Linked DNA regions of Azoarcus olearius. The protein of the gene in region 1 interacts with the protein of each later gene in a pairwise test. Links are inferred from orthologs where the notes say so. Each region holds a gene or a part of one and is shown in the gene's direction. Other genes may lie near its edges.

What was found.
Region 2: the proteins of acpP (region 1) and dqs_RS10040 interact in binary tests that used the Escherichia coli proteins (3 or more experiments, as listed by UniProt). The link is inferred for Azoarcus olearius from one-to-one orthologs.
Region 3: the proteins of acpP (region 1) and ybgC interact in binary tests that used the Escherichia coli proteins (3 or more experiments, as listed by UniProt). The link is inferred for Azoarcus olearius from one-to-one orthologs.

The regions. Positions count from the first base shown.
Region 1 is NZ_CP016210.1:1,865,527-1,875,644, forward strand. What follows is about bases 4,597-7,576. They hold acpP (acyl carrier protein), read left to right. Parts: upstream 4,597-5,956; coding sequence 5,957-6,196; downstream 6,197-7,576. Other genes in these bases: fabD (ACP S-malonyltransferase), read left to right, coding at 4,597-5,111; fabG (3-oxoacyl-ACP reductase FabG), read left to right, coding at 5,114-5,863; fabF (beta-ketoacyl-ACP synthase II), read left to right, coding at 6,279-7,514; dqs_RS08625 (protein YgfX), read left to right, coding at 7,537-7,576. Outside these bases: dqs_RS08575 (SAM-dependent methyltransferase), read right to left, coding at 1-687; dqs_RS08580 (Maf family protein), read right to left, coding at 684-1,262; dqs_RS08585 (YceD family protein), read left to right, coding at 1,358-1,870; rpmF (50S ribosomal protein L32), read left to right, coding at 1,908-2,087; phosphate acyltransferase PlsX, read left to right, coding at 2,176-3,192; dqs_RS08600 (beta-ketoacyl-ACP synthase III), read left to right, coding at 3,189-4,154; more of fabD, read left to right, coding at 4,182-4,596; more of dqs_RS08625, read left to right, coding at 7,577-8,004; nadB (L-aspartate oxidase), read right to left, coding at 7,994-9,583; RNA polymerase sigma factor RpoE, read left to right, coding at 9,803-10,118. UniProt on the Escherichia coli protein: Carrier of the growing fatty acid chain in fatty acid biosynthesis.
Region 2 is NZ_CP016210.1:2,169,145-2,179,281, forward strand. Bases 3,856-6,854 are described here. They hold dqs_RS10040 (alpha/beta fold hydrolase), read left to right. Parts: upstream 3,856-4,972; coding sequence 4,973-5,737; downstream 5,738-6,854. Other genes in these bases: bioF (8-amino-7-oxononanoate synthase), read left to right, coding at 3,856-4,980; dqs_RS10045 (methyltransferase domain-containing protein), read left to right, coding at 5,730-6,524; bioD (dethiobiotin synthase), read left to right, coding at 6,521-6,854. In the rest of the region: hydroxysqualene dehydroxylase HpnE, read left to right, coding at 1-390; dqs_RS10020 (M14 family metallopeptidase), read right to left, coding at 402-1,526; peroxide stress protein YaaA, read right to left, coding at 1,556-2,341; bioA (adenosylmethionine--8-amino-7-oxononanoate transaminase), read left to right, coding at 2,456-3,808; more of bioF, read left to right, coding at 3,808-3,855; more of bioD, read left to right, coding at 6,855-7,207; dqs_RS10055 (TrmH family RNA methyltransferase), read right to left, coding at 7,211-8,002; dqs_RS10060 (CopD family protein), read right to left, coding at 8,015-8,470; rnhB (ribonuclease HII), read right to left, coding at 8,467-9,081; lpxB (lipid-A-disaccharide synthase), read right to left, coding at 9,054-10,137. UniProt on the Escherichia coli protein: The physiological role of BioH is to remove the methyl group introduced by BioC when the pimeloyl moiety is complete. It allows to synthesize pimeloyl-ACP via the fatty acid synthetic pathway through the hydrolysis of the ester bonds of pimeloyl-ACP esters.
Region 3 is NZ_CP016210.1:447,330-457,312, reverse strand. What follows is about bases 2,263-5,107. They hold ybgC (tol-pal system-associated acyl-CoA thioesterase), read left to right. Parts: upstream 2,263-3,373; coding sequence 3,374-3,841; downstream 3,842-5,107. Other genes in these bases: dqs_RS02115 (energy transducer TonB), read left to right, coding at 4,941-5,107; dqs_RS02120 (ExbD/TolR family protein), read left to right, coding at 4,531-4,944; tolQ (protein TolQ), read left to right, coding at 3,838-4,512; dqs_RS02135 (STAS domain-containing protein), read right to left, coding at 2,263-3,172. Also shown: ATP-dependent protease ATPase subunit HslU, read right to left, coding at 69-1,400; ATP-dependent protease subunit HslV, read right to left, coding at 1,435-1,971; more of dqs_RS02135, read right to left, coding at 2,003-2,262; more of dqs_RS02115, read left to right, coding at 5,108-5,783; Tol-Pal system beta propeller repeat protein TolB, read left to right, coding at 5,830-7,113; peptidoglycan-associated lipoprotein Pal, read left to right, coding at 7,153-7,671; tol-pal system protein YbgF, read left to right, coding at 7,671-8,390; 7-carboxy-7-deazaguanine synthase QueE, read left to right, coding at 8,401-9,063; 7-cyano-7-deazaguanine synthase QueC, read left to right, coding at 9,092-9,778; dqs_RS02085 (YeeE/YedE family protein), read left to right, coding at 9,793-9,983.

The DNA.
Region 1 (10,118 bases):
CCGCTTGGCGAGTTGGGGGCGAGGGGTCGTCCTCCAGGTCTCGATCCGGTGCGTCACCAGATACTCCGTCGGGGTTGTCAGATCGCAGGCGATGCACAGCCGGGTCTGCGGATGGCAAAGACGGAGCAGCGCGTCGAACATGCGTTCGTTGCGGTAGGGCGTTTCGATGAAGATCTGCGTGCGGTCCTGGCGGCGCGACTCCTCCTCCAGTCCGCGGATGCGCAGGTCGCGCTCGCTTTCCGCCACGGGCAGGTAGCCGTGGAACGCAAAGCTCTGGCCATTCAGCCCCGAACCCATCAGGCCGAGGAGGATGGACGACGGTCCTACCAGCGGCATGACCGGGATGCCGAGTTCGTGCGCGCGGGCGACCAGGCGCGAGCCAGGGTCCGCGACCGCCGGGCAGCCTGCGTCCGACATCAGGCCGATGTCCTGGCCAGCGCGTGCCGGCGCGAGCAACTCGTCGAGCGCAGCGGCGGCGCACTGCTCGGGGAGTTCATGGATGGCGACATCGCGCAAAGGCAGCGGATGACCCATCGTCTTCAGGTGGGCACGCGCCGCGCGGGCGTTTTCAACCACGAAATAGCGCAGCGCTGCCGCGGTGGCTTGCGTGCGGGCCGGCAGGAAGTCGGGCCATGCGTCGCCGCCGAGGCCGACCGGGATCAGGAGCAGGCGGCCGGGCGTGGTCATGGCAGTTCGATGCCCTGGGTACGCAGCATTCTGGACAGGGCGATCAGCGGCAGGCCGATCAAGGCCGTCGGGTCGTCTCCCGACAAGGCGTCGAGCAGCGAGATGCCCAGGCCTTCCGACTTGGCGCTGCCGGCGCAGTCGAGCGGACGTTCCTTCTCGACGTAACGCCGGATCTCGGTATCGGTCAGCGTCCGGAAACGCACCTCGGTGGGGACGCCGACGCACTGCACCTGGCCGTTGGCCGCGTCGAGCACCGCGACGCCAGTATGGAAAACGACTGTCCGACCACTCATGCGGGTCAGTTGCGCGATCGCGCGCTCTTCGGTGCCCGGCTTGCCGAACACTTCGTCGTCCAGAAAGGCCACCTGATCGCTGCCGATGATGAGTGCGTCCGGGTGGCGGGCCGCCACGGCACGTGCCTTCTCGATCGCGAGCCGCTCGGCCGTGTCGCGCGGATGCTCGCCGGGCAGTGCGCTTTCATCGGTTTCCGGGCGGTCCGTTTCAAACGGATGGCCGAGCCGCTCCAGCAGTTGGCGACGGTAGGACGAGGTAGAGGCGAGGACGAGCTTCTTCATGGTGAGGGCAGGGTAAGTGAGCGCCGCCGGGTCTTCCGGCTAACCGTCTCAAGTCTTTGACAATCAGGCGGAAAGAATACTATGATGCGCAGCTTATGTCGCACCCAGACGTTCCGTCAGTCGTGATCGCCGACCCCTTTCGCTTCGCCGTCGAGGCCCGCAGCCTGGCGGGGAAGGTCGGGGTCGCTGCGCTTGAGCGGTTGGCGGATGCTCTCGCAGGTACGGAAGGTGATGTGGAATACCGCATCGCCGGATCGCTCGACAAGCAGGGAAAGCCGCGTTTGCAGTTGATTGTCAAAGGCTGCCTGGAACTGCGTTGTCAGCGGTGTCTTGAAGGGATGTCCTGGGCGCTTGCAGTGGATAGAGTCTTGCAGCCTTTCCGCAGTGGGGAAGAAATTCCCGACGAGGAGCTGGAGGACGACGAGGTCGACGCCATCGAGGTCGAATCCGGGCTGGATGTCGTGGGCTTGGTCGAAGACGAGATTCTGTTGGCATTGCCCATCGCGCCGCGGCATGAAAGCTGTGGGCCCGCCGGTCAAGAGGGTGCAGACGGCAAGGCTTCTCCGTTTGCGGTCCTGGCCGGGCTGCGCGGTGGCGGCAAGGCTTGAACGAAACATCGTAGTACGTGTGAATTAGGAGTTTTTCATGGCAGTCCAGCAGAACAAGAAGTCTCCCTCGAAGCGTGGCATGCACCGTGCGCACGATTTCCTGACCGCCCCGTCGCTGGCCGTCGAGCCGACCACGGGTGAAGTGCACCTGCGGCACCACATCAGCCCCAACGGTTTCTACCGCGGCAAGAAGGTCGTCAAGGCAAAAGGCGAATAAGCCTGCTTCCTGAACCGGAGGCGGCGCGGAGCGCGTGGCGCTCGCGCCGCCTTTTTTATCCCCAGCTTGTGAATCACGCGAGAAGCCGATGAGTGTCACCGTTGCAGTCGATTGCATGGGTGGCGATCACGGCCCGGTCGTCACCGTGCCTGCGGTGTTTGCGTTTCTGCGCAGCCACGCCGACGCACGGGCGATCGCGGTCGGTCGTGAAGAGGTTCTGGCGCCCCTGATTGCGCCGGTGGCGAAGGAGTTCGGTGAGCGCCTGCGCCTGCAGCCCGCAACCGAGGTGGTCGGCATGGACGAAGCGCCAGCGACCGCCATGCGGAACAAGAAAGACTCGTCGATGCGGGTGGCGATCGACCTGGTGAAGTCCGGTGAGGCCACCGCGGCCGTTTCCGCCGGTAACACCGGTGCGCTGATGGCGATTTCCCGCTTCGTGCTCAAGACCTTGCCCGGCATCGATCGCCCTGCGATCGCCACCGTGCTGCCCAGTCGCGATGGACGTACCTACGTGCTCGACCTGGGTGCAAACGTGGATTGCTCGCCCGAGCATCTGCTCCAGTTCGGCATCATGGGGGCCATGCTGGTTTCGGCCGTGGAGCACATCGATCGTCCCACCGTCGGTCTGCTCAACATCGGCGAAGAGGCGATCAAGGGCAACGAGGTCGTCAAGCAGGCCGGCGAACTGCTGCGCACCAGCGGGCTCAACTTCAAGGGCAATGTCGAGGGCGACCAGATCTACACCGGGGGTGTGGATGTGGTCGTGTGCGACGGCTTCGTCGGCAACGTGGCGCTGAAGACCTCCGAGGGCTTGGCGCAGATGCTGGCAACGTTCCTGCGCGAAGAGTTCAGCCGCAATCTGCTGACGAAGCTGATGGCGATTGTGGCGCTTCCGGCACTGGGGCGGTTCAAGCGGCGGGTCGATCACCGCCGCTACAACGGCGCGTCGCTGCTCGGTTTGCGCGGCGTGGTGGTGAAAAGTCATGGTTCGGCGGACGCATTCGCCTTCGAGCAGGCGCTCGGCCGTGCTGCCGATGCAGCCGCGAACCGTTTGATCGAACGTATCGAGGAGAGGATGTCCGCGATGAGCCAGGAGGCCGCATGATCCACGCACGTATCGCCGGGACAGGCAGTTATCTCCCCGGCAATCCGGTGAGCAACGACGATCTCGTCGCCCGTGGCATCGACACCTCCGACGATTGGGTGGTATCGAGAACCGGCATCCGCACCCGCTATCTCGCGCCGCCCGACGTGGGCTCCAGCGATCTCGCGCTCGTCGCGGCGCAGCGCGCAATTGAAGCGGCGGGCTGTGCGGCCAACGACATCGACCTCATCATCGTGGCGACCTCGACGCCCGATTACATCTTTCCCAGCACCGCCACGCTGCTGCAGTCCAAGCTGGGCATCGGCAACAACGGTGCGGCATTCGATGTGCAGGCCGTGTGCAGCGGCTTTGTCTACGCACTGAGCATCGCTGAGAAATTCATCCGTTCGGGCAGTCACAAGCGCGCGCTCGTCGTCGGGGCGGAAGTTTTCTCCCGCATTCTCGACTGGACCGATCGCGCTACCTGCGTGCTGTTCGGAGACGGCGCCGGCGCGGTGGTGCTCGAAGCCTCTGAGCGGCCCGGCGTGCTGACGACCGCGCTCCACGCCGATGGTAGCCACCATCCAATTCTCTGTGTTCCCGGCAACGTGGCTACCGGGCAGGTGGTAGGCGACCCCTTTTTGCGCATGGACGGTCAGGCGGTGTTCAAGTTTGCCGTGAAAGTGCTCGGCGACGTCGCGCACGAGGTGCTCGACGCGGCAGGCGTGGCGGCGGACAGCGTGGACTGGCTGATTCCCCACCAGGCGAACATCCGCATCATCCAGGCCACGGCGAAGCGCCTGGGCCTGTCGATGGAGAAGGTCGTGGCCACGGTGGATCGCCATGGCAACACCTCGGCGGCATCGATTCCGCTTGCACTCGATCTCGCGGTGCGGGATGGCCGTATCCGCCCCGGGCAGCGCGTCGTGGTCGAGGGTGTAGGCGGCGGGTTCACCTGGGGCGCAGCCCTGATCGACTTCTGATTTCTTCCGATAGACCTTGGAGAGATGATGGCTTTTGCGCTGGTTTTTCCAGGCCAGGGTTCGCAGTCCGTCGCGATGATGGACGCGTATGGCGAATCCGCGGTGATCCGCGACACTTTTGCCGAGGCCTCTGCGGCGCTGGGTGAAGATTTGTGGCAGATGGTGTGCGAAGGACCGGCGGAGCGCCTGGCGCTCACGGTGAATACGCAGCCTCTGATGCTGACTGCCGGCGTGGCGGTGTATCGCGCCTGGCTTGCGGCCGGCGGTCCCAAACCGGCGATCGTCGCCGGTCACAGCCTCGGCGAGTATGCGGCGCTGGTGGCTGCTGGCGCACTGCCGTTTGCCGACGCCGTGCCGCTGGTGCGGTTGCGCGCTCAGGCCATGCAGGAAGCGGTGCCGGCGGGCGAGGGCGCGATGGCCGCCCTGCTCGGGCTGGAGGCGGACGCAGTGCGGGAGGCGTGTGCCGAAGCGGCGCAAGGCGAGGTCGTCGAGGCGGCCAACCTGAATGCGCCGGGGCAGATCGTCATCGCCGGGGCCAAGGCTGCCGTCGAGCGTGCCATCGAGGTCGCCAAGGGCAAGGGCGCAAAGCGCGCGGTGCTGCTGCCGGTTTCGGCCCCGTTCCACTGTGCCTTGATGAAGCCGGCCGCGGAGCGGTTGGCGGAGCGTCTGGCAGGTCTCGAAATCGGCACCCCCGAGATCGACGTGCTGAACAACGTCGATGTTGCGGTGTACGCGGAGCCGGACCGTATCCGTGACGCGCTGGTGCGGCAGGCGTTTTCGCCGGTGCGCTGGATCGAATCCGTGCAGGAAATGGCTCGTCGCGGAATGACCCACGTCGTCGAATGCGGGCCCGGCAAGGTGCTCGCCGGCATGACCAAGCGCATCGCGAAGGACATCGAAGGCGGCTCGGCACACGACGCCGCGAGTCTGGAACAATCGATTGCGGCAGTGAGGTAAGAATGAGTTTTTCGCTGGAAGGACAGATCGCGCTGGTTACCGGCGCCTCGCGCGGGATCGGTCGCGCGGTAGCGATGGAACTGGCCCGGCTCGGCGCCGTCGTGGTCGGCACCGCCACCTCTGAAGCGGGTGCGGCGGACATCGACAACGCCTTGGCGGAGGCGGGTTTCAAGGGCGCCGGTCTGGCGCTCGACGTCACCGACGTTGCTGCCTGTGAAGGCCTGATTGCGGAAGTCGAGAAGCGTTTTGGCGCGGTCGGCATCCTGGTGAACAACGCCGGCATCACTCGTGACAATCTCGCGATGCGGATGAAGGACGACGAGTGGGACGCGGTCATCGACACCAACCTGAAGGCGGTGTTCCGGATGTCCCGGCTGGTCATGCGCGGCATGATGAAGGCGCGCACCGGCCGCATCATCAACATCACCTCCGTGGTGGGCAGCGCCGGCAATGCCGGCCAGGCCAACTACGCGGCGGCCAAGGCGGGCGTGGCGGGCATGAGCCGCGCCCTCGCGCGTGAGCTGGGCAGCCGCAACATCACCGTCAACTGCGTCGCCCCGGGCTTCATCGACACCGACATGACCCGGGCGCTGCCCGACTCGGCGCGCGACGCGCTGCTGGGAAGCATCGCGCTCGGCCGCCTTGGTCGCCCGGAGGAAATCGCTGCTGCCGTGGCCTTCCTGGCCTCGCCTGCAGCGGCCTACGTCACTGGCACTACTTTGCATGTCAACGGCGGCATGTATATGTCATGACCGTTCGCCGCGATAGCGGCAGCGGTGCTTTTTGGTAGAATACGCCGGCTTTTTTTCTTACATACCTGCATCTTTCAGGGAAGGAGTTTGTTCATGGAGAACATCGAACAGCGCGTCAAGAAGATCGTCGCTGAGCAACTTGGCGTGAACGAATCGGAGATCAAGAACGAGTCTTCGTTCGTGGACGATCTGGGCGCGGATTCGCTGGACACCGTGGAACTGGTTATGGCGCTGGAAGAAGAGTTCGAGTGCGAGATCCCGGACGAAGAGGCCGAGAAGATCACCACCGTCCAGCAGGCGATCGACTACGTCAACGCCCATCTGAAGAAGTAATTCCGCTTTTCATCCGGATTTCGCCTCGTCGAAATCCGGATCGATTCCAACCTCTCCGCCTCGATTTATTACGGAGTTGCCTGTGTCGCGTCGTAGAGTCGTCGTCACCGGTCTGGGACTCGTCTCGCCGGTCGGCAATACTGTTCCCGTTGCTTGGGAAAACCTGCTTGCCGGCAAGAGCGGCATCGGGCCGATCACTCGTTTCGATGCCTCGGCGTTTGCTGCCCGCATCGCTGGCGAAGTCAAGGATTTCGACGTTTCGGCCTACCTGTCGCCCAAGGAAGCCCGCCGCATGGATGTGTTCATCCACTACGGCATGGCGGCCGGGATTCAGGCGATCCGTGATTCCGGCATTGAAGTCACCGAAGCCAACGCTGAGCGCATCGGCGTGAACATCGGCTCGGGCATCGGCGGTCTGCCGATGATCGAGGAAACCCACGACGATTATCTTGCGGGCGGGCCGCGCAAGATTTCTCCGTTCTTCATTCCGGGCACCATCATCAACATGATCTCGGGCAACCTGTCGATCATGTTTGGTCTGAAGGGGCCCAACATCGCGGTTGTCACCGCGTGCACCACGGGCTTGCACGCCATCGGCACCAGTGCGCGGATGATCGAGTATGGCGACGCCGACGTGATGGTGTGCGGCGGTGCCGAATCGACCGTCACCTCGCTCGCGATCGGCGGTTTCTCGTCCGCCAAGGCGCTTTCCACCCGCAACGACGACCCGGCCACCGCCAGCCGTCCGTGGGACAAGGGGCGTGACGGTTTCGTGCTCGGCGAAGGCGCCGGTGTCCTCGTGCTGGAAGAGTACGAGCACGCGGTAAAGCGCGGTGCGCGCATCTACGCGGAACTGGCCGGTTTCGGCATGAGCGGCGACGCTTTCCACATGACCGCGCCGGATACCGACGGGCCGCGCCGCAGCATGGTCAACGCCATGAAGAACGCGGGCGTCAACGTGGATGAGGTGCAGTACCTTAACGCGCACGGCACTTCTACGCCCCTCGGGGACAAGAACGAAACCGACGCGATCAAGCTTGCGTTCGGTGTCGACGCGGCCAAGAAGCTTGTGGTCAATTCCACCAAGTCGATGACCGGCCACCTGCTGGGCGGCGCGGGCGGACTTGAGTCGGTATTCACGGTCCTCGCCGTCCATCACCAGATCTCGCCGCCGACGATCAACATCTTCGAGCAGGATCCCGAGTGCGATCTCGACTACTGCGCCAACGAAGCGCGGCCGATGAAGATCGACGTTGCCATCAAGAACAACTTCGGCTTCGGCGGTACCAACGGTACCCTCGTGTTCCGCCGGGTTTGACCATACGGAGCATGGCAGGGCCATGCGATATCCGCTCGCGCTGGAACTGAAGTCTTCCCGCGGAATCGAGGCGTCAGTGTTTGCGATGCATGGCATCGCGGCACTGGCGCTTTTTCTTGGGCATCAGGCTGGGGCTTGGTTGCTGCAAAGCGCATTCGGGGTCGCGGTTTGCGGCGCGGTGCTGCTCGGGTCGGGCTGGCATGCGCTCCATGGTGAACGCGGCAAGCACGGATTGAAGATCCACCTGTTGGGAGATGGCGGCGTCACCGTGGGGCGCGGCAGCCAGGCCGACCATCATTTCCGCGTTGCCGGCCAGGCCGTCGATTTCGGCTGGGTGGCATGGCTACGCCTGGAGTCGGTCGCCCCGTCCGGCTCCCCGGCCGGGGGAATGCGCCTGATGCTGGTGCCCGCCAACCTGGCGCCGGGGCAGTGGCGGCTATTCCGGTTGTGGTTGAAACACCGCGCTGCGGTGGGCGTGCTCAGCCCTTGAAGCGGGGAGGGCGCAGCACGGTGCTGCGGATGCGGTCGGCGGGGTCCGGATAGTCGCGCGAGTAATGAAGGCCGCGGCTTTCCTTGCGCTTCAGCGCGCAGCGGACGATCAGGTCGGCGGTGACGACGAGATTGCGCAGTTCGATCAGATTGTTCGAGACGCGGAAGTTCGAGTAGAACTCGTTGATTTCGTTGGTCAGCAGGCGGATCCGGTGCTGGGCACGCTGCAGCCGTTTGGTGGTGCGCACGATGCCCACGTAGTCCCACATTGCGCGCCGCAATTCCGCCCAGTTGTGGGAAATCACCACTTCTTCGTCGGCGTCCGTAACGCGGCTTTCATCCCAGTCCGGGAGGGTGAGCGGTGCCGTGGCCGTTTTCGCCAGGATGTCCTGGGCTGCGGCCTCGCCGAACACCAGGCATTCGAGCAGTGAGTTGCTCGCCAGCCGGTTCGCGCCGTGCAGGCCGCTGCAGGCGGATTCGCCGACCGCGTACAGGCCCGCAACATCGGTTCGCGCGGACAGGTCGGTCACGATGCCGCCGCAGGTGTAGTGCGCCGCAGGGACGACCGGAATCGGCTGGCGGGTGATGTCGATTCCCAGTTCCAGGCAGCGCGCGTGGATGTTGGGGAAGTGTCCGCGCAGCCAGTCGGCCGGCTTGTGGCTGATGTCGAGATAGACGCAGTCCACGCCGTGCTTCTTCATCTCGAAGTCGATCGCCCGGGCAACGACGTCGCGCGGCGCGAGTTCGGCGCGCTCGTCGTGTTCCGGCATGAAGCGTGTGCCATCCGGCAGCTTGAGCAATCCGCCCTCGCCACGAACCGCTTCCGAAATCAGGAAGGACTTGGCCTGTGGGTGATAGAGGCAGGTGGGGTGGAACTGGATGAATTCCATGTTGGCGACGCGGCAGCCCGCGCGCCAGGCCATCGCGATGCCGTCGCCGGTCGCCACGTCGGGATTGGTCGTGTACAGATAGACCTTGCCGGTTCCGCCGGTGGCCAGCACGGTGTTGGGGGCGCCGAAGGTGACTACTCGGTCGGCCTTGATGTCCAGCACGTAGGCGCCGAGGCAGCCCTCTCCGGGACGCCCGACCTTGTCGCCGATGATCAGGTCGACCGCGATGTGGTGCTCGAAGATGTGGATGTTCGGATGGCGCCGGACCTCCTCGCTGAGCGTGGCTTGCACGGCGGCGCCGGTCGCGTCGGCGGCATGGATGATGCGGCGGTGGGAATGGCCGCCTTCGCGGGTGAGGTGGTAGCCGAGCTCGGACTGGTCTTCGCGTGTGAAAGGCACGCCGCGGCCAATCAGCCACTCGATCGCACGGCGGCCGTTTTCCACCACGAAACGGGTGGCGACCGGGTCGCACAGGTAGGCGCCGGCGGTGAAGGTGTCCTGGATGTGTGCTTCGATGCTGTCGGCGGTGTCCAGCACCGCGGCGATTCCGCCTTGCGCCCAGGCACTTGCGCTGTCGCTCAGTTCCCGTTTCGTGACCAGCGCGACCTTGAGCTTGTCGGCGAGGCGGAGTGCGAGGGATTGCCCGGCGGTGCCACTGCCGAGAATGAGAACATCGTATTGATTTAACAAGATGTCGGTCTGGCGCGAGGGGAAGGGGCGGAATATAGCATGACGTTGGCGCCTCCGTCCGCAGCGCGGTCTGCCGCCGCGGGCGGAAAGTCCCTGTTGGCGTCTGAACTAATTCAAGTTGTTTCGGTCTTTCCACGTATCTTCGACTTTGGCGGGCGGACAGGCGGTCGCTTATACTTGGGCGCTTTTGTTTCCTTACTCAAGCAGAACGACCATCTCATGAGCGATCGCGAAATCGATCAGCAACTTGTCGAACGCGTGCAGCGTGGCGACAAGCAGGCCTTCGGCTTGTTGGTTTCCAAATACCAGCGCAAGCTGCATCGGCTGCTTTCGAGGCTGATCCGTGATCCGGCCGAGGTCGAGGACGTGGCGCAGGAGACCTTCATCAAGGCCTACCGTGCGCTCGGTTCCTTTCGCGGGGACAGCGCCTTCTACACCTGGCTCTACCGCATCGGAATCAACACGGCGAAGAATTACCTCGTGTCCCAGGGGCGGCGTGCGCCGACCTCCACGGGGTTCGACTCGGAGGAAGCTG
Region 2 (10,137 bases), 300 kb from region 1 along the record:
GCGATGATCGGCCTGGCGGGCGGTCCCGCGCAGTGGGCGTTCGACCGCGGCCAGCTTGGCGGGCGCGAAGGTCTGCTGGCCTGCGTCATCAGTGCCAGCGGCCCGCACGAGGCGATGCCCCGCGACGAACTGATCCTTGCAACCCACCGCCAGCTGGAAACCGCGCTTGGCCGCCGTCTGCCGGCGCTGAGCTGGTCGCAGGTGATCGTCGAGAAGCGGGCCACCTTCGCGTGCCGGCCGGGCCTTTTTCGACCCGACATCCGTACCCCGCTGCCCGGCCTGTGGCTTGCGGGCGATTACGTCGAGTCGCCCTATCCGGCCACGCTGGAAACGGCCGTGCGCTCGGGCGTGGCCTGCGCCACCGGCATCCTCGCCCGCCTGGAGCGCTGAGGCCCGCCCCTTCAGCCGCCGACATGGCGGAGGATGGCGTTGAGCATCGCGGCGCCGAGCCGCTTGCTGCGCGCACCGTTCCAGCCGACCAGTCCATCCGGCAGGTTGGCGTTGTCCTTGAACGGCATTTCCAGCGTCAGCGAGACGCAGCCGAAGCGATGCGCCACCCACTTGCTTGCCAGGGTCAGCAATTCCTCGCCGAAACGGCCGGGCTGGTAGCCGTGCTGCCGTTGGAAGTCCGGGCTGGCGGCGGCGAAAGCCTCGACGAAGGCGGCCTGCCGGGCTGCGGTGGCAGCGGTGAAGCCCGGTACCTCCTCGGCGGTGGAGAAGAACACGTAGGGCAGCGCCTCGTCGCCATGGATGTCCAGGAACAGGTCGCAGCCGCTCGCTTCCATCGCCGCGCGCAGATGGAACACCTCGGGGCTGCTGGTTTCGTCCGGGGCCAGCCATTCGCGGTTGAGGTTGCGCCCCGCGGCATTGGTGCGCAGGTTGCCATGGACCGCGCCGTCCGGATTCGCATTGGGCACGATGTGGAAGGTGGCGTGCTCGCGCAGCCGGCGTGCCACGGGGTCGGCCGCGTCCAGCAGGCGTTCGAGCAGGCCTTCGATGAACCACTCGGCCATCGTTTCGCCGGGGTGCTGGCGGCCGACGATCCACACCACGGGGCGCCCGGGTAGTGCGCGCCCCACCGTGACGAGGTCGAGGTCGCGTTCTTCCACCGTGGCGCCGAGGCTACGACATTCGGCAAACGGCGAGGCGTCGGCCCAGGCGATCAGGTCGAGATGGCGCTCGTACGAGTAGGGCTCGAAATACGCGTAGTAGATGCTGTTGCGCTCGGGCGTGTGCTCGACGACGAGGCGGCCGTCCTGGTAATGCGTGGTGGGAATGCGGAACCAGTTGCGGCGATCGTAGGACGCCACGCAGCGGTAATCGGTCCAGCCGTCCGGATACGCGGCGCGATCGGCGTTCTCGAACACCAGCCGGACCGGCGTGCCCGCCGCATCCTGAAGCCGGAAATGGAACCACTGGCAGAAGGCCGCGGCGTTGTCCGCGCGCAGGCGCAGGCGAATGTCCTGCGGGTCGGCCAGGCTGACGACCTCGATCGCGCCGGCGTCGAAATTGGAACTGATCTTCATGGTGCCGCCCCCCCGTCCCCCGCCCGCGCTCAGTTCTGCCGCCGGCGGAATACCCAGCTGTGCTCGTCCGACGCTTCGGCCACAAAGGTGTAGCCGTCGCTGTCGAATGCCTTCAGGTCCTCGACCTCGTCCAGTTGCCGCTCGATCGCGTAGCGGCTCATCAGGCCCCGCGCGCGCTTGGCGTAGAAGCTGATGATCTTGTAGCGGCCGTCCTTCCAGTCTTCGAAGGTCGGGGTCACCAGGCGGCCCTTGAGCAGCTTGGGCTTGACCGACTTGAAGTACTCCTCGGAGGCCAGATTCACCAGCACCGCTTCGCGGCCAGCGGCGCGCTCGAGATCGAGCAGGCGATTGAGTTCGGTGGTGATGCGTTCGCCCCAGAAGGCGTAGAGGTCCTTGCCGCGGGGGTTGGAGAGTCGCGTGCCCATCTCCAGCCGATAGGGCTGCATCAGGTCGAGCGGACGCAACACACCATACAGCCCGGACAGGATGCGCAGATGATCCTGCGCCCAGGCCAGACCGTCCTCGCCCAGCGTGGTGGCGGCAAGACCCTCGTAGACGTCGCCGTTGAAGGCAAGGATGGCCTGCTTGGCGTTGTCCGGCGCAAACGGGCGTGACCAGGTCGCATAACGCGCAACGTTGAGGCTGGCGAGCTTGTCGGAGAGGCTCATCAGGCCGGCGATGTCGGCCGGCGTGCAGGTGCGCAGGATGTCGATGAGTTCGGCGGCGTCGTCGAGGAAGTCCGGCGTGGTGAAGCGTGCGGTGACAGGCGGCGTCTCGTAGTCGAGCGCCTTGGCGGGCGAGATGACGAAGATCATGGACGGAAGGAAATCTGGATGGATGGGGCGATGTTAGCAAAGTCGGCGGTTTGACAGCCCCTTCCCGATTGCGCACCATTGGCCGGTTTCGCCCTGCCCCAGACCCTGCATCCGATGCCCTTCCAGTCCAGTTCCGACCTTCTGCAGCGCTCGCTCGCCGCAGTCTGGCACCCGTGCACCCAGATGAAGCACCACGAAACGCTGCCGCTGGTGCCCATCGTCCGCGGTGAAGGCGCCTGGCTGATCGACGCCGACGGACGCCGCCTGCTCGACGGCATCAGCTCGTGGTGGGTCAATCTCTTCGGACACTGCAACCGCCGCATCAACGCCGCGCTGCGCGAACAGCTGGAAACGCTGGAGCACGTGATGCTGGCCGGCTTCACCCATCCGCCCGCGGTAGAACTGGCCGAACGGCTGGCCGCGCTGACCGGCCACCGTCTGGGCCACGCCTTCTATGCTTCCGACGGCGCCTCGGCGACCGAGATCGCGCTGAAGATGAGCGTGCATTACTGGCGCAATCGGGGCGAAGCCGGCAAGAACCGTTTCATCAGCCTCGCCGGCAGCTATCACGGCGAAACCGCCGGCGCGCTGGCCGTGACCGATGTGGCCTTGTTCCGCGACGCCTATGCGCCGCTGGTGCGGCCGGGCGCGACCGTGCCCACGCCCGACATCCGCCTGGCGGTGGCGGGCGAATCGGCATCCAGCCTGGCCCGGCGCGCGGCGCAAGCGCTGGAAGCGCACCTGGCCGAGCACCACGCCGAAACCGCCGCACTGATCGTGGAGCCGCTGGTGCAGGGGGCCTCCGGCATGGTGATGTACGACGCCGAGTACCTGCGCCAGGCCCGTGCGCTGTGCGACCGCTACCGGGTGCACCTGATTGCCGACGAGATCGCCGTGGGCTGCGGGCGCACCGGCACCTTCTTCGCGTGGGAGCAGGTCGCGGCGGATGACGCGGCGGGCTGGCCGGATTTCATCTGCCTCTCCAAAGGCATTTCGGGCGGCTATCTGCCGCTGTCGCTGGTGCTCTCCAGCGACGATATCTACGCCGCGTTCTACGACGACAGCAGCACGCGCGCCTTCCTGCATTCGCACTCCTACACGGGTAATCCGCTGGCCTGCCGCGCCGCGCTGGCAACGCTGGACATCTTCCGCGAGGACGACGTCGTGGCCGAGAACCGGGGCCGCGCCGAGCGCATGCGGCGACAGGCGGACGAGCGTTTCGCCAACCATCCGGCGGTCCGTCACCTGCGCCAGCAGGGGATGATCCTGGCCTTCGATGTCGATACCGGCACGCTCGGTGCGGGCGAGTTTGCGCGCCGCTTCTTCGCCGCGGCGCTGGACCATGGCCTGCTGCTGCGGCCGATCGGCAACACGGTCTACTTCATGCCGCCCTACGTGCTGGGCGAGGACGAACTGCGTCACCTCGTCGACGGCGCGGCCGCCGCGCTAGAGCGGGCGCTGCGCTGATGTCCGCCCTGCTGGACCGCCTGCGCACCGACCTCTCCGCGCTTGCCGGCCAGGGCCTGCGGCGGGTGCGCCGCAGCAACGCCGTGCCCTGCGCGCCGCGCGCCCTGGTCGACGGACGGGAGATGCTCGCCTTCTGTTCCAACGACTACCTTGGCCTCGCCGCCGAACCCGCCCTGGCGACGGCGCTGGCGCAGGCGAGCAGCCGGTGGGGCGCGGGCTCGGGCGCATCGCACCTCGTCAGCGGCCACTATGCAGTGCACGACGCGCTGGAGCACCGCCTGGCGGCCTTCGTCGGCGCCGAGCGCGCGCTCTATTTTTCCACCGGCTACATGGCCAACGCCGGCATCGTCCCGGCGCTCGTGGGGCGGGGGGACGCGGTGTTCGCAGACCGTCTCAACCACGCTTCGCTGGTCGATGGCGTGCTGCTGTCGCGTGGCGACATGCACCGCTACCCGCACGGCGATCTGGCGGTGCTGGCACGTCAGCTCGCCGGCAGCAGCGCGGCCCGCAAGCTCATCGTCACCGATGCCGTGTTCAGCATGGACGGCGACGTGGCACCGCTCGCCGATCTGCTCGAACTCGCCGAGCGCCACGACGCCTGGCTGATGGTGGATGACGCGCACGGCTTCGGCGTGCTGGGGCCGCAGGGGCGCGGTGCCCTGGCGGACGCGGGGTTGCAGCACTGGCGGCTGATCTACGTCGGCACGCTGGGCAAGGCCGCGGGCGTTTCCGGCGCGTTTGCCGCCGGTCACGGCGAACTCGTGGAATGGCTGTTGCAGAAGGCGCGCACCTACATCTTCACGACCGGCGCACCGCCGGCGCTGGCGGAAGCGCTGCTGGTCAGCCTTGACCTGATCGAGGCCGCCGACGACCGTCGCACGCATCTCGCCGGCCTCATCGAACGCTTTGGCGCAGAACTGACGCTGAGCCGCTGGCAGCGCCTGCCCTCGCGCACGCCGATCCAGCCGATCCGCATCGGTGGCAACGAGGAAGCCCTGGCGGTCGCCCGCGCGCTGTGGGATGAAGGGTTGTGGGTGCCCGCGATTCGTCCGCCCACGGTTCCGGCAGGCAGTGCCCGCCTGCGGGTGTCGCTGACCGCTGCCCATACCGAAGCCGACGTGCTTCGCCTTGCGCGGACGCTGAACCGCCTGGAGCACGCCGCGCATGGTTGAGATCGGGATGTCCAGCCTGCCGCCGCTGGTGCTGCTGCACGGCTGGGGCATGACGCCGGCGGTCTGGGACGGGCTCGCACCGGCGCTGCGGGAGCGCTTCGCCGTATCCGCCCCGCCCCTGCCCTGTCACCTCGGCAGTGAAGTCACGACGGGAGCGCTGCCTGCATGGGCCGATGCGATCGCCGGCGGCTTGCCGGATGACGCGCTGGTGTGCGGCTGGTCGCTCGGGGCGCAACTGGCGATGACGCTGGCGCTGCGCCATCCGCACAAGGTAAGACGGTTGCTGCTGGTGGGTGCAACGCCCTGCTTCGTCGCCGCGCCCGGCTGGGGGGCCGCGCTGGATGCCGCCACGGTGACCGCCTTCGTTGAAGGGTTTCGCGCGTCGCCCGCGCCGACGCTACGGCGTTTCCTGAGCCTGCAGGTGCAGGGCGAGGCAAGGCGCAAGCCGGTGCTGCAGGCGCTGGGCGCCACCGCCGTCGCGGCGGATGCGTTGGAGGCGGGAGACGCCGCAGCGCTCGCGGCCGCGCTCGACGTGCTGGTTTCGACCGACCTGCGCGCGCTGGCTGGCCGCATTACCGCGCCGACCCTGCTGGTCCACGGCGACGGCGACGCCCTGATGCCGCTCGACGCCGCGCACTGGTTGGCTGAAGCCTTGCCGCACGCGCGCCTGGAGGTTTTCGCCGACAGCGGCCACGCGCCTTTCTTGTCCGATCCCGAGCGCTTCGTCGCCCTGCTGGGGGCGCTTGGCGATGCTTGAACCCACGGCACGCAAAGCGGCGGTCAGGCGCGCGTTCGACCGCGCGGCCGACGGGTACGATCGCGCCGCGGACATCCAGCGCGCAGCCTGCGACCGCTTGGCCGTGCTGGCACACCGTCATCCGCCTGCCGACGGTGCTACGCGCGTGATCGACGCCGGCTGCGGCACGGGCTACGGCGCGGCTGCGCTCGCGGCGTTGTGCCCCGCCGCCAGCCGGATCGGCGTGGACTTTGCGCCGGCGATGCTGCAGCGGATGAGGCGGGTTGCCGGGGCGGTTGCGCCGGTGTGCGCGGATATCGAGGCGCTCCCGCTGGCCACCGGCTGTGCGGACGCGCTGTGGTCGAGCCTGGCGATGCAGTGGTGTACGCCGGCGCGGGTGCTGGCCGAGTGCGCGCGGGTGCTGCGGCCCGGTGGCGCAGGCTGGATTGCGACGCTGGGTCCGCGCACCCTGTACGAGTTGCGGGCGGCTTTCGCCGAAGTGGATGGTGCCGCCCATGTGCTCGACATGCACGACGCCGCGGTGTGGTGCGCCGCGGCGCGGGGGGCGGGCCTGGCTGTGCTTGCGTGCGAAAGCGCTGATCTGCAGGCGCACGCGCCCGACTTGCGCACGCTGCTGCATAACATCAAGGCGGTCGGCGCGCAGACCGTGCCCGGCGATCGTCGCCGTGCCCCGCTTGGCCGCAGCGCGTGGCGGCGGCTGGAGCACGCCTACGAGGCCTACCGCGACGCCGACGGCCGCCTGCCCGCCACCTACGATCTCATCCTGCTCGCGCTGTTCCGCCCATGACTGCTTCCGCTCACGCCAACGCCTGGTTCGTTACCGGCACCGATACCGAAGTCGGCAAGACCTTCGCCACCTGTGCGCTGATCCACGCCGCCCGTGCAAAGGGCTTGCGCACCGTGGGGATGAAGCCGGTTGCCGCCGGCGCGGAGCGGGTGGCCGGTGAATGGGTGAATGAGGACGCCGCGCGCCTGCGTGCGGCGGGCAGCTTCGACCCCGGCCTCGCGCTGCTCAATCCCTACTGCCTGCGCAGCCCGGTCGCGCCGCACATCGCTGCGGCCGAGGAAGGCGTGACCTTGAATCCCGCGGTGATGATCGACGCCTTTGCGCAGCTTCGCGCGCTCGCGGACTGTGTGTTCGTCGAAGGCGTGGGCGGCTTTCGCGTGCCGCTCGCGCAGGGTTACGACACGGCCGACCTCGCGGTGCAGCTCGGGTTGCCGGTGATCCTGGTGGTCGGTCTGCGCCTGGGCTGCATCAACCATGCCCTGCTGACGGTCGAAGCGATCGCCGCGCGCGGCTTGCCGCTGGCCGGATGGATCGCCAACGAGATTGCACCGGAGATGCTGCGCAGGGATGAAAACCTTGCCGCGCTGCGAGCCGGGATCACCGCGCCACTGCTCGGCGTGCTGCCTCACCAGCCGGATCGCGATGCGGCGGCGGTTGCCGGCCGGCTGGTGCTGCCGGGCTGAGGATCAGCCTCGCGCAGCGCGCTGGCGGCGCTGTTCGAACAGGCACACTGCGGCCGCCGCCGCGACGTTGAGGGATTCGATCCCCGCCGCCATCGGAATCAGCACGGTACCGGTTGCGAGCGCCTTCGCCGCTTCGCTCAGGCCCTGCCCTTCGGCCCCGAACAGCCATGCGACCGGGCCGCGCAGATCGGTTTCGTAAAGCGACTTCGCCCGCGCGTCGAGCGCGGTCGCAAGCACCGCCCCCGGGTAAGTGGCAAGAAGCCCGGCCAGGTCGGTGCATTCGTGGATACGCAGGTGGAAATGCGCGCCCATGCCGGCCCGCAGTGTGCGCGGTGACCAAGGCTGCGCGCAGCCGCCGGTCAGGACGACATCTTCCACGCCCGCCGCGGCCGCAGTGCGCAGGATGGTGCCGAGGTTGCCCGGATCTTGCACGCCGTCGAGCACCACCAGCGAAGCACCGGCGGCCGGTGCGGGCGCCGCGGGCGGGATATCCGCAACCGCAAGGATGCCGGTGGGCGTATCGACCGGACTGACATGCGCGACGAGGCTGTCGTCGAGCTTGAGCGCGGGAATGGTGGCCGGTGCGCGTTCGAGCAGGCTGCGGATTTCCGCGCGGGCGTAGCCGCTCTCGGAGACTACCAGGCGCTTCAGGGGCCAGCCTGCGTCGAGTGCCGCGCCGATCAGATGGGGGCCATCGAACAGGGTTTCGCCCGCCTTGCGGCGGTCACGCGCGTTATGGGCGAGTCCGTGCAGGTGCTTGACCGCCGGATTGTCGCGCGAGGTGATCGATTTCATGCCTGCGTGCGCCTACCAGCCGAGGCCGAGTGTGGCCAGCGCGATGGTGGCGATGCCGAGCGCGAGATTGAAGGCAACGCGTGCGCGGATGCGTTGCATGGCGATCGCACCCTGCGCCCAGTCTTCGCGTGCGACCGCCGCGCGCAGGGCGCGCCAGGGGCCGAACCAGATCGACACAAACACCGCGATCATCACCGCGCCGGTCAGCGCCATCAGGTGCCAGGCCTTCGGCGCACCCGCCATGCCCACTTCCAGCAGCATCGAGACGCCGGACAGCAGGATCAGCCCGATCGCGGCCCACACCAGGGCGAAGAAGGTTCGCAGTACCGCGGCCCACAAGGCCAGCCGTTGCGCGGGAGGCAGCGCCATGGCGGCGGGCCGCAGGCAGCCCCACGCGAAAGCCATGCCGCCCACCCATACGGTGACGCCGAGCAGATGCAGGAAAAGCATGAGGTGGTGGAAGGTCATGCGCTTTCTTCCTCGACCCACAGGGGCGGGTTCTGCAGCAGTTCGCGCACCGGGCCAAAGCTGCGGCGATAGAAGTCCGCAATGCCGTGGCGGCGGAGCGCGGCGAGATGGCCCGCCGTCGGGTAGCCCTTGTGGTCGGCCAGGCCGTAGTGCGGGTACTGCTCGTGCAATGCCTTCATGCCGGCGTCGCGGACCGTCTTGGCGAGGATGGACGCGGCGGAGATCGCAGGTTCGCTGGCGTCCCCGCCCACTACCGCGCGAGCCGGTACCGCCAGCGTGGGGCAGCGGTTGCCGTCGATCAGGACCTCGCCGGGCAGCACCGACAGCGCGCTGACCGCGCGCTGCATGGCGAGCATGGTGGCGTGGAGGATGTTGAGGCGGTCGATTTCCTCGACGCTGGCCTCGGCCACGGCCCAGGCCAGCGCCCGCTCGCGGATCAAGGGCGCGAGGCGATCGCGCGCGCGTTCGGTGAGCTTCTTGGAGTCGGCCAGGCCGTCGATCGGGCGCGCGGGGTCGAGGATGACCGCCGCGGCGACCACCGGGCCGCATAGCGGGCCGCGGCCCGCCTCGTCGACACCGCAGATCAGGCGGAGACGCTGACTGGCTGGCACGATGCGCTACTCGATAGATACGGCAGGACGGCTGCGGCGGCCTTTTCGGCGGTGTTTTGCCGCAGGCTGTGATGGAGTGCGGTGAAGCGTTCGGTCAATGCAGCGCAGGCGGCGGGATCGACGAGCCAGCGTTCCAGCGCGTCCGCCAGCTTCGGCGGCGTCGCGTCGTCCTGCACGAGTTCCGGCACCAGCCCTTCCCTGCACAGGATGTTGGGCAAGCCGATCCAGGGCAGATAGGCCATGCGCTTCATCAGCCGGTACTGCCACTTGCCCATGCGGTAGGTGATCACCATCGGCCGCTTGAGCAGCGCCGCCTCCAGCGAGGCCGTGCCGCTTGCGACGAGCACCGCGTCCGCCGCGGTCATCGCATCGACGGCGTGGCCGAACAGCATGCGCAGCGGCAATTCGTCGCCCTTGTTGCGCGCAAGCGCCGCGCTGAACAACTCGCGCGTCTCGCGCGTGGCCAACGGGACCAGGAAGAGCACGTCGGGATGGCGCTGGGCGAGCATCGCCGCGGTTTCGATGAAGAGTTCGCCGAGATTGCGCACTTCGGACTGGCGGCTGCCCGGCAGCAGGGCGACGACCTTGCGTTCAGGGGCGATGTCCAGCCGCTCCCGCGCCGCGGCGCGGTCCGGTTCGAGCGGAAACACGTCGGCCAGCGGATGCCCCACGTAGCTGACCGGTACGCCGGCGCGCTCGTAGAGTTCCGGCTCGAACGGGAACATGCACAACATGCGTGTCACCGAACGCGCGATCCGTTTGATCCGCCCCCCGCGCCAGGCCCAGATGGACGGGCTGACGAAATGGATGGCGGGGATGCCGGCGGCCTTGATCTTGCCTTCGAGCCACAGGTTGAAATCGGGCGCGTCGACGCCGATGAAGGCGTCCGGGCGCTCGCGGCGCACCTGCTTCAGCAGCTTCTTGCGGATGCCCGACAATTCCCGGTAGCGCTTCAGCGCGTCGACATAACCGTGCACTGCAAGCAGTTCGCAGGGCCAGCGGGCATCGAAGCCTTCGGCCTGCATCTTGGGGCCGCCGATGCCGAAGAATTCCGCG
Region 3 (9,983 bases), 1.4 Mb from region 1 along the record:
CCGCAACGGATCGCGCCGCTACGGGCCGGGGCGGGCACGGGAAGAAGGGCCGGAAAGGCGGGCGAAACTCAGAGCACGTAGCGCGCGAGATCCTCGCGCTGCGCGAGGACTTCGAGACGGGTGTCCACGTAGGCCGCATCGACCGTGAGCTTGTCGACGCCGACCTTGCCGGCCTCGAAGGAGACCTCTTCGAGCAGTTTCTCCATCACCGTGTAGAGCCGGCGCGCGCCGATGTTCTCGGTCTTCTCGTTGACCTGGTAAGCAATCTCGGCCAGCCGCCGGATGCCCTCGGGCGTGAAGCTCAGGGTCACGCCGTCGGTGGCCAGCAGGGCCTCGTACTGGCGCGTCAGGCAGGCATCGGTGCTGGTCAGGATGCGCTCGAAGTCTTCCACCGACAGCGACTCCAGCTCCACGCGGATCGGGAAGCGCCCCTGCAGCTCCGGGATCAGGTCGCTCGGCTTGGAGAGATGGAAGGCGCCACTGGCGATGAACAGGATGTGATCGGTCTTGATCATGCCGTACTTGGTCGAGATCGTGGTGCCTTCCACCAGCGGCAGCAGGTCGCGCTGCACGCCCTGGCGCGACACGTCGGCCCCGTGGGCGTCGGCCCGGGCGGCGATCTTGTCGACCTCGTCGAGAAAGACGATGCCGTTCTGCTCCACCGCCCGCAACGCTTCGGTCTTCACTTCCTCGTCGTTGATCAGGCGCGCCGCTTCCTCATCGGCCAGCAGCTTGAGTGCCTCGCGGATCGGCAGCTTGCGCAGTTTCTTTCGGCTGTTGCCCAGGTTCTGGAACATGCCCTGAATCTGCTGCGTCAGCTCTTCCATGCCGGGCGGGGCGAAGATTTCGGCCTGCATCGGCGCACTTGCGACCTCGATCTCCACTTCCTTGTCGTCCAGCTCGCCTTCGCGCAGCTTCTTGCGGAATTTCTGCCGCGTGGCGGAATCCTGCGGCTGGGCCGGTTCGGAGAACCCGACCGGGCGGGCCGGCGGCAGCAGCGCATCGAGCACGCGGTCCTCGGCAGCGTCGAGGGCACGGTCGCGCACCACACGCATCGCCCGCTCGCGGCCATCCTTGATCGCGATTTCGACGAGGTCGCGGATGATGGTGTCCACGTCGCGCCCGACGTAACCCACTTCGGTGAACTTGGTGGCCTCGACCTTGATGAAGGGCGCGTTGGCGAGCCGTGCCAGGCGGCGGGCAATCTCGGTCTTGCCGACCCCGGTGGGGCCGATCATCAGGATGTTCTTGGGCGTGATCTCGCTGCGCAGCGGCTCGTCGATGCGCGCACGGCGCCAGCGGTTGCGCAGCGCGATCGCCACGGCCTTCTTGGCGCGGGCCTGGCCGACGATGTGCTTGTCGAGTTCGGAGACGATCTCCGGCGGGGTCATCTGGGTCATGGCGGTTCGCTCGAAACGGGTTACGACGGCGCGCTCAGTCCAGCACTTCGATCGTGTGGCACTGGTTGGTGTAGATGCAGAGGTCGCCGGCGATGGCGAGCGACTTGGCGATCACGTCGCGCGGCGACAGCTCGGTGTTTTCGATCAATGCCCGCGCGGCCGACTGGGCATAGGCCCCGCCGCTACCGATGGCGACGATGCCCTGCTCGGGCTCCAGCACGTCGCCATTGCCGGTGATAATCAGCGAATGCTCGCGGTCGGCCACCGCCAGCATGGCTTCGAGCCGGCGCAGCATGCGGTCGGTGCGCCAGTCCTTGGCGAGTTCCACCGCGCTGCGCAGCAGGTTGCCCTGGTGCTTGTCGAGCTTGGCCTCGAAGCGTTCGAACAGCGTGAAGGCATCGGCCGTACCGCCCGCGAAGCCGGCCAGGATCTGGCCCTGGTAGAGCGTGCGCACCTTGCGCGCCGACGCCTTGACGACGATGTTGCCGAGCGTGACCTGCCCGTCGCCACCGAGCGCGACGCTGTTGCCGCGGCGCACCGAGAGGATGGTGGTGCCGTGATACTGTTCCATGTCCGATTCCCGCAAGGAAGAGGCCGCAGCCTTATGCGCGCAGGGTAACCTGCGCGACCTGATCCACGCTCATGACGCGCAGCAGCGCGCCGACCATCGCATTGACGCCGCGAAGCTCGACCACCCTGCCCTGGGCCTGCAGCGTGGCGATGATGTTGAACAGCGTGCCGGCGCAGACGAAATCGATACGGCGCAGCCGGCTGCATTCGACCACCACCGACTTGCGCTCCGCCGCATGCGCGGCGAGTTTGCGCAGGATGTCGTTGGAGGCGCCGCCCAGCTCGCCATCGAGCACGAACTCACCCTTGGCGCCGACGAGCGGCGCGCTCGGTTCGGCAACCGGCGCGGCCGCCGCCGCGGACGCCTTCTTCTCCCACGACGGCGGCGACTCCTCGAACGTCACCGCGTAGTCGATCGCGAGCTGCTCGAAGCGCTCGCAATCGGCGGTGTACTGCAGCAGTTCGAGCACGAGCAGCCAGGTGTCGCGCTGCTCGGCGCGACCCGCTTCGATCTGCGCCGACAACGTATCGGCAAGGCCGCCGCCGTTGAGCAGCGACACCTTGACGCGATCCGCCGCCAGCTGGGCAAACACCTGGCGCAGCAACGCGCAGCCGGCATCATCCGCCCCGCGCACGCGTGCAAGATCGATCCGCACCGCGCCGCTCTTGCGGCCGATGATGCCGATCTGCTGGAACTGGGCCGCCGACTGCGCGTTGAGGGCACCGGACAGCGTCACCAGCGGCACGCTGTCGCTTCGCCGGCGCTCGCCGGCGGAAAGGTCGTACCAGGGCGGCGGAGAGCGTTCGAAGCGGGTGGCGTAGTCGAGCACGCGCGACTCGAACTTCTGCCGCTGGCCGGTAAGGCGGTAGAGGTCGAGCAGCATCATCCACAGCCCTTCGCCGGTGACGCTGCCCGGTTCGTCGAGCACCGCGACCAGCACCTTCTCCGCCTCGGCGTCGGCGCCATTGGCATACAGCACCGCCGCTTCCTCGAACACCGCGCCGATGCCGGTCTCGACCTCCTGGACTTCCACCATGCCGGCGAACTGCGCCAACGCACGGTTGGCGTCGCCCCGCGAGAAATCGAGACTGGAAAGCTCCGTCGGCGCCGGCTGCGGCGCCTTCGGCACATCTCCGCCGCCGGGCGCAGCCCGGTCCGGCGTCGCCGGGGGAGTTTTCTTGCCGAAGAAAGGAAGCGCCACGCTGTTTTTCGCCCCGCGAAAGAGAGGGGCACTGAATAAGGGGATGGGCAAGGATAGCACTTCCACCGCCAGCCGATGATGCGCCAAGGGGCGCCAGCAAAGGGCTTGCGCCCACTTCGGGGTGTAAGGAATCGTTGCCTTCGGACGCGTTTCGGACCGACCGACCTGACGCATCGGCGCGGACCCCGGTAAAATGCTGCGATGCAAACCCGCTCCCGCCCAGAGCCCGCAGGCGACGCCTTCGTCCTCCCGCTCCGCGTCTATTACGAGGACACCGACGCCGCCGGCATCGTCTACTACGCCAACTACCTGCGCTACTGCGAACGCGCCCGCACCGAATGGCTGCGCGCGCTCGGTTTCGAACAACAGCGCCTGCGCGCCGAGCGCGGCCTGGTCTTCGTGGTCAAGTCGGTGCACGCCGAATACATGTCACCCGCCTTGCTCGATGATGCGTTAGAGCTGAGGTCCGTCATTGAGACCCTGGGCCGCGCAAGCCTTGCGTTCCGTCAGCAGGTGCTGCGCAACGGCGTATGCCTGTTCGACGCCCGCGTGGTGATCGCCTGCGTGGACCTGGTGCGCAACCGCCCGGTGGCGATGCCCGCCGAGATCCGCGAACAATTCGAACACGTCCTGCCTTCCCCCCAACCCGAACCGCCCCAACCAGCATGACTGTCTCCCACGACCTTTCCATCATCAGCCTGATCACCCAGGCCAGCGTCCTCGTCCAGCTCGTCATGGCCATGCTGGCCGGCCTGTCCGTGATGTCCTGGTACTGGATCTTCCGCAAGTGGTTTCAGATCCGCGCGGCGCGCAGCAAGACCACCGAATTCGAACGCGACTTCTGGAGCGGCGGCGACCTCAACGCGCTGTTCCAGTCCGCCTCCGCGGCGCGCCACCACACCGGCGGCATGGAACGCATCTTCGAATCCGGCTACCGCGAATACAACAAGCTGCGGGCCAAGAGCCACGACCACGGCGCCACCATCGACGGCGCCCGCCGTGCCATGCGCGCCACCTTCCAGCGCGAGGTGGACGACCTCGAAGCCCACCTCGCCTTCCTCGCATCGGTCGGCTCGGTATCGCCCTACATCGGCCTGTTCGGCACCGTGTGGGGGATCATGAATGCCTTCCGCGGCCTGTCGAATGTCGGCACCGCCACCCTCACCCAGGTTGCCCCCGGCATTGCCGAAGCGCTGGTGGCGACCGCGATCGGCCTGTTCGCGGCGATCCCCGCGGTGGTCGCCTACAACCGCTTCGCGCACGACATCGACCGCATCGGCATCCGCTTCGAGAGCTTCATGGAAGAGTTCTCCAACATCCTGCAGCGCAACCTGCGCTAAGGCGGCGGGGACTCAGCCATGCGCCAACGCCGCCTGATGAACCAGATCAACGTCGTGCCCTACATCGACGTGATGCTGGTCCTGCTCGTCATCTTCATGGTCACCGCGCCGATGGTGCAGCCGGGCAACATCGACGTGCCGTCCGCCGGACCGATCTCGGCGCCGCCCGCCGAGGCCATCGTGATCGAGCTGGAAAAGCGCAACGCGATCGCGATCCGCAAGACCAGCAATGCTGCCTCGCGCCCGGTGTCCAGCATTGAATTCCAGCGCGTGGTCAAGGAAGCGCTGGCCGCCAACCCGGAGCAACCCTTCCTGGTGGCCGCCAACAAGAGCCTGCCCTACCAGGACGTCATCGACATCCTCGAAGCCGCGCGCCAGTTGGGGGTGAAGAAGATCAGCCTGCAGACCCAGTCGGGCGCCGCCGGTCGATGAACGAACGCGCACTTCCCCACGAACATCCGGGCAAGTGGGCTTCGCTCGCGCTGACCTTTGCGGTCCACATCGGGCTGGCGCTGTTCCTGTTCTTCGGCATCCGCTGGCAGAGCGAGCCGCCGGCCTCGCTCGAGGTCGAGCTGGCCGCGCCGCCACCCAGCCGCGCGCCCGAGCCGGTAGACGTCCGGCCCGAGCCCGAACCCAAGCCGGAGCCGCCCAAGCCGCCGCCGCCGCGCCCGGAACCGAAGCCCGAGCCCAAGCCCGAACCGCCGAAGGCGGCGGCCAAGCCCGAGATCGCCACCAAGGCGCCGGAGAAAAAGCCGGAACCGCCCAAGCCCGAGCCGAAGAAGCCCGAGCCGCCGAAACCGGAACCGAAGAAGCCGGAGCCGCCCAAGCCAGAGCCGAAAAAGCCGGAACCGCCGAAACCCGAGCCGAAGAAGCCGGTGGAGCCGCCCAAGGACAACTACATGGACAAGCTGCTCGAGCGCGAAACCGAAAGGGCCGAGCTCGACAAGATGATGCGCGCCGACGCCGCGCGGGCTGCGTCGGCCCGCAACAAGGCGGCCACCGAGGGCTACATCAACGCGATCCGCACCAAGGTGCGCGGCAACCTGCTGCGCCCACCCGGCCTGTCCGGCAACCCGGAGGCCGTGTTCGAGGTCGACCAGTTGCCGTCGGGCGAAGTCCTGAACGTGCGGCTGAAGCGCTCGTCCGGCATTCCCGCGCTGGACGAGGCCATCGAGCGCGCCATCCGCCGTTCGAGCCCGCTGCCGCTACCCGACAAAGGGGAACTTTTCGAACGAACCCTGGAACTGAAGTTCCGGCCGCTGGAAGAATGATGCGGTCACACGGCTATAATCCACTGCTTGTGCACCACGTCACGAAATGAAGACTTTCGCCCAACTCCGTCTGCTCCTCGCCGCCGCCGCACTGGCCTTGCTGTCCTTCTCCGCGCAGGCGCAACTGTCGATCGAGATCACCGGCGCGGGCGCTTCGCGCTTCCCGGTCATCATTCCGGTATTCGAGAACGAGGCCAGCCTGCCGCGCAGCGTGTCGGACATCGTGCGCGCCGACCTCGAACGCAGCGGCCTGTTCAGCCTGGTCGACATCGGGCCGCTCCCGCTGCCTGAAGGACAGATTCCCGATCTCGGCAGCCTGCGCAGCCGCGGCGCCGACGCGGCCCTGGCCGCCAGCGTGTTTCCGCAGGGCGACGGCCGCTACGAAATCCGCTTCCGCCTGTTCGACACCCAGAAGCAGACCGAACTCGGCGCCCTCGCGCTGCGCATGACGGCGGCCCAGAACCGCATCACCGCGCACCGCATCGCCGATTTCGTCTATGAAAAGCTCACCGGCCTGCCCGGCTACTTCGCCACCCGCATCGCCTACGTGGTCAAGACCGGGCCACGCTACGAACTGCAGGTGGCCGACGCCGACGGCATGAATGCCCAGGCCGCGCTGGTTTCGCGCGAGCCGATCATCTCGCCGGCGTGGTCGCCGGACGGCGGTCGCCTCGCCTACGTCTCGTTCGAGGCCAAGAAGCCGATCATCTATGTACACACGCTCGCCACCGGCCAGCGCCAGGTGGTGGCCAACTTCAAGGGTTCCAACTCGGCGCCGGCCTGGTCGCCCGACGGCCAGCAGCTCTCGGTGGTGCTCACCAAGGACGGCCTGTCGCAGCTCTACGTGCTCAATGCCGACGGCTCCGGCGTGCGCCGCCTGGCAAGCTCCTCCGGCATCGACACCGAGCCGGCCTGGTCGCCCGACGGCCAGTGGATCTATTTCACTTCCGATCGCGGCGGCAGCCCGCAGATCTACCGCATTCCGACCGCGGGCGGCGCCGCCCAGCGGGTGACTTTCGACGGCACCTACAACGTGACCGCCCGCCCCTCGGCGGACGGCCGGCTGCTTGCCTTCATCACCCGCAACAACGGTCGCTTCCAGGTGGCGGTCCAGGACCTCACCACCCGGCAAACCACGATCCTCACCGATTCGGCGCGTGACGAATCGCCCAGCTTCGCACCTAACGGCCGCATGATCCTCTACGCCACCGATGCCGGTGGCCGGGGTGTGCTTGCGGCGGTGTCGTCCGATGGCCGGGTCAAGCAACGCCTTTCGGTGCAGGCCGCCGATGTACGGGAACCCGCCTGGGGCCCCTTGCAAAAGCAATAACGCTGCTGTCCCCCTAAAAAACGACTTGGAGAAACATCCATGAAGAAGCTTGTCCTGCCCGCTCTGCTGTCCGCCGTTCTGGCTGCGTGCTCCAGCACCGGTCCCGAAGCGACCTCCGGCGCTGCCGTCACCGACCGCTCCGGCGCCGGCGTGGCCACCGTGACCGCCAACACCCCGTCCGGCTCCGGCATCGCCGCGCTGACCGACCCGAACAACATCCTGTCCAAGCGCAATGTGTTCTTCGACTTCGACAGCTATGTGATCAAGGCCGACGCCAAGCCGCTGGTCGAAGCCCACGGCCGCTTCCTCGCCCAGAACCCGCAGATGAAGATGCTGGTCCAGGGCAACGCCGACGAGCGCGGCAGCCGCGAATACAACCTGGCGCTGGGCCAGAAGCGCGCCGACGCCGTCAAGCAGGCCCTGCTGCTGCTGGGCGCCAAGGAAGCGCAGATCGAGTCCGTCAGCCTCGGCGAAGAAAAGCCGCGCTGCACCGAAAGCTCGGAAGCCTGCTTTGCCCAGAACCGCCGCGGCGACATGCTGTACTCGGGCGAGTTCTGATGAAGCGCCTCCTGCCGCTGGCGGCGCTTCTCGCACTGTCTTCGGCCGGGCCCGCCCACGCGGGCCTGTTCGACGACAACGAAGCGCGCCGCCAAATCTACGAGATGCGACAGGATCTGGAAAACCGCATCAACGCCAGCCAGGGCAGCCAGCTCGACCTCGCCAACCAGAACGAGCAGTTGCGCGGTGAAGTCGCCCGCCTGCGCGGCCAGATCGAAGTGCTGATGAACGAAGTCGAATCGCTCAAGCAACGCCAGCGCGACTTCTACGTCGACCTCGACAACCGCCTGCGCAAGCTCGAGACCGCGCCGGTGGCGGCCGAAAGCGCAGCCCCTGCCGCCGATCCGGTTGCCGAATCCACCGAATACGAAGCCGCGCTGAACCTGCTCAAGGGCGGCAAGCACCGCGATGCGCTGACCGCGTTCGAAGCCTTCCTCGCCAAGCATCCGGCGGGCAGCTTTGCGCCCAGCGCCCATTTCTGGGCCGGCAACGCGGCGCTGCAGGCCAAGGAAGTCGCGTCCGCGACCACGCATTTCAATGCCGTGCTGGGCAAGTGGCCCAACGACAGTGCCGCGCCGGATGCGATGCTCGGCCTCGCCAACAGCCAGCAGGCCATGGGCGACGCCAAGACCGCCCAGCGCACGCTGCAGTCGCTGGTGGAACGCTACCCGAGCAGCAACGCCGCGCAGGCGGCCAAGCAACGTCTCGGCAAGCGCTGAGGAAGCCGCCATGACCGAAGTAGTCCGCCAGCCGGTGAAGCTGCGGCTGACGGAAATCTTCGCCTCCATCCAGGGCGAATCGACCCGCGTCGGCCTGCCGACCACCTTCGTCCGCCTCACCGGCTGCCCGCTGCGCTGCAGCTGGTGCGATACCGCCTACGCCTTCACCGGCGGCGAAGCGCGCGCGCTGAGCGACGTCCTGGACGATGTCGCCGCGCTCGGACTGCGGCACGTCTGCGTCACCGGCGGCGAGCCGCTGGCGCAGAAGTACTGTCTCGCGCTGCTTACGGCACTGTGCGATGCCGGCTACTCGGTGTCGCTGGAAACCAGTGGCGCGCTCGATATCGGTGGGGTCGACCCCCGCGTTTCGCGCGTGATGGACCTGAAAGCACCCGGCTCGGCCGAGGTGGCGCGCAACCGGCTGGAGAACATCCCGCTGCTGCGGGCAAGCGACGAACTCAAGATCGTGCTCGCCGACCAAGCCGATTACGACTGGGCGCGCGCGATGATCGCGGACCACGACCTCGCCGCGCGCTGTCCGGTGCTGCTGTCACCGGTCGCCGGCACGCTGGACCCGGCGCAGCTCGCCGATTGGATCGTCCGCGACCGCCTGCCGGTCCGCTTTCAACTACAGTTGCACAAGATACTGTGGAACGACGCGCGCGGCCGCTGACCGTGCGCCAGCCTGCTCCGGAACTGCCATGACCGATCTCCCGCGCGCCGTCGTCCTGCTGTCGGGCGGACTCGACTCGGCGACCTGCCTCGCCATCGCCCGCGACATGGGGCTGGAAACCTATGCCCTGTCGGTCGCCTACGGCCAGCGCCACGCCGCGGAACTCGCGGCCTCGCGGCGCGTCGCCCACGCGCTCGGCGCCCGCGAACATCGCGTTGCCAGCGTCAGCCTCGGCGAGTTCGGCGGCTCGGCGCTGACCGATCCGGCGATCGCCGTGCCCGAAGATGCCGCGCCCGGCGGAATTCCGGTCACTTATGTACCGGCGCGCAACACCGTGATGCTGTCGATGGCGCTCGCGTGGGCCGAAGTGCTGGGCGCGCGCCACATCTTCGTCGGCGTCAACGCGGTGGATTATTCCGGCTATCCGGATTGCCGCCCGGCCTTCATCCAGGCCTTCGAGACCATGGCCAACCTCGCCACCAAGGCGGGCGTCGAGGGCCATCCGACCACGATCCACGCGCCGCTGATCGACCTGTCGAAGGCCGACATCATCCGTCGCGGGGTGGCGCTCGGGGTGGATTACGGCCTCACGGTGTCGTGCTACCAGGCCGACGACGACGGCCGCGCCTGCGGCCGCTGCGACGCCTGCCGGCTGCGCCGCGAGGGCTTCGCCGCGGCCGGCATCGCCGATCCCACGCGCTACCAGGCGCGCTGATCCCGCCCGGCGTCATGGAGGCGGCGCTCCCGGCCCCGGCCATCCTCGCCCTCGGCTTCATGCTCGGTGGCGGCTTCGGCGCGCTCTCCAGCCGCACCCACTTCTGCACCATGGGCGCCGTCGCCGACATTGTCGCGTTCGGCGACTGGAGCCGGATGCGGATGTGGCTGGCGGCGATCGCCACCGCGATGCTCGGCACCGCCCT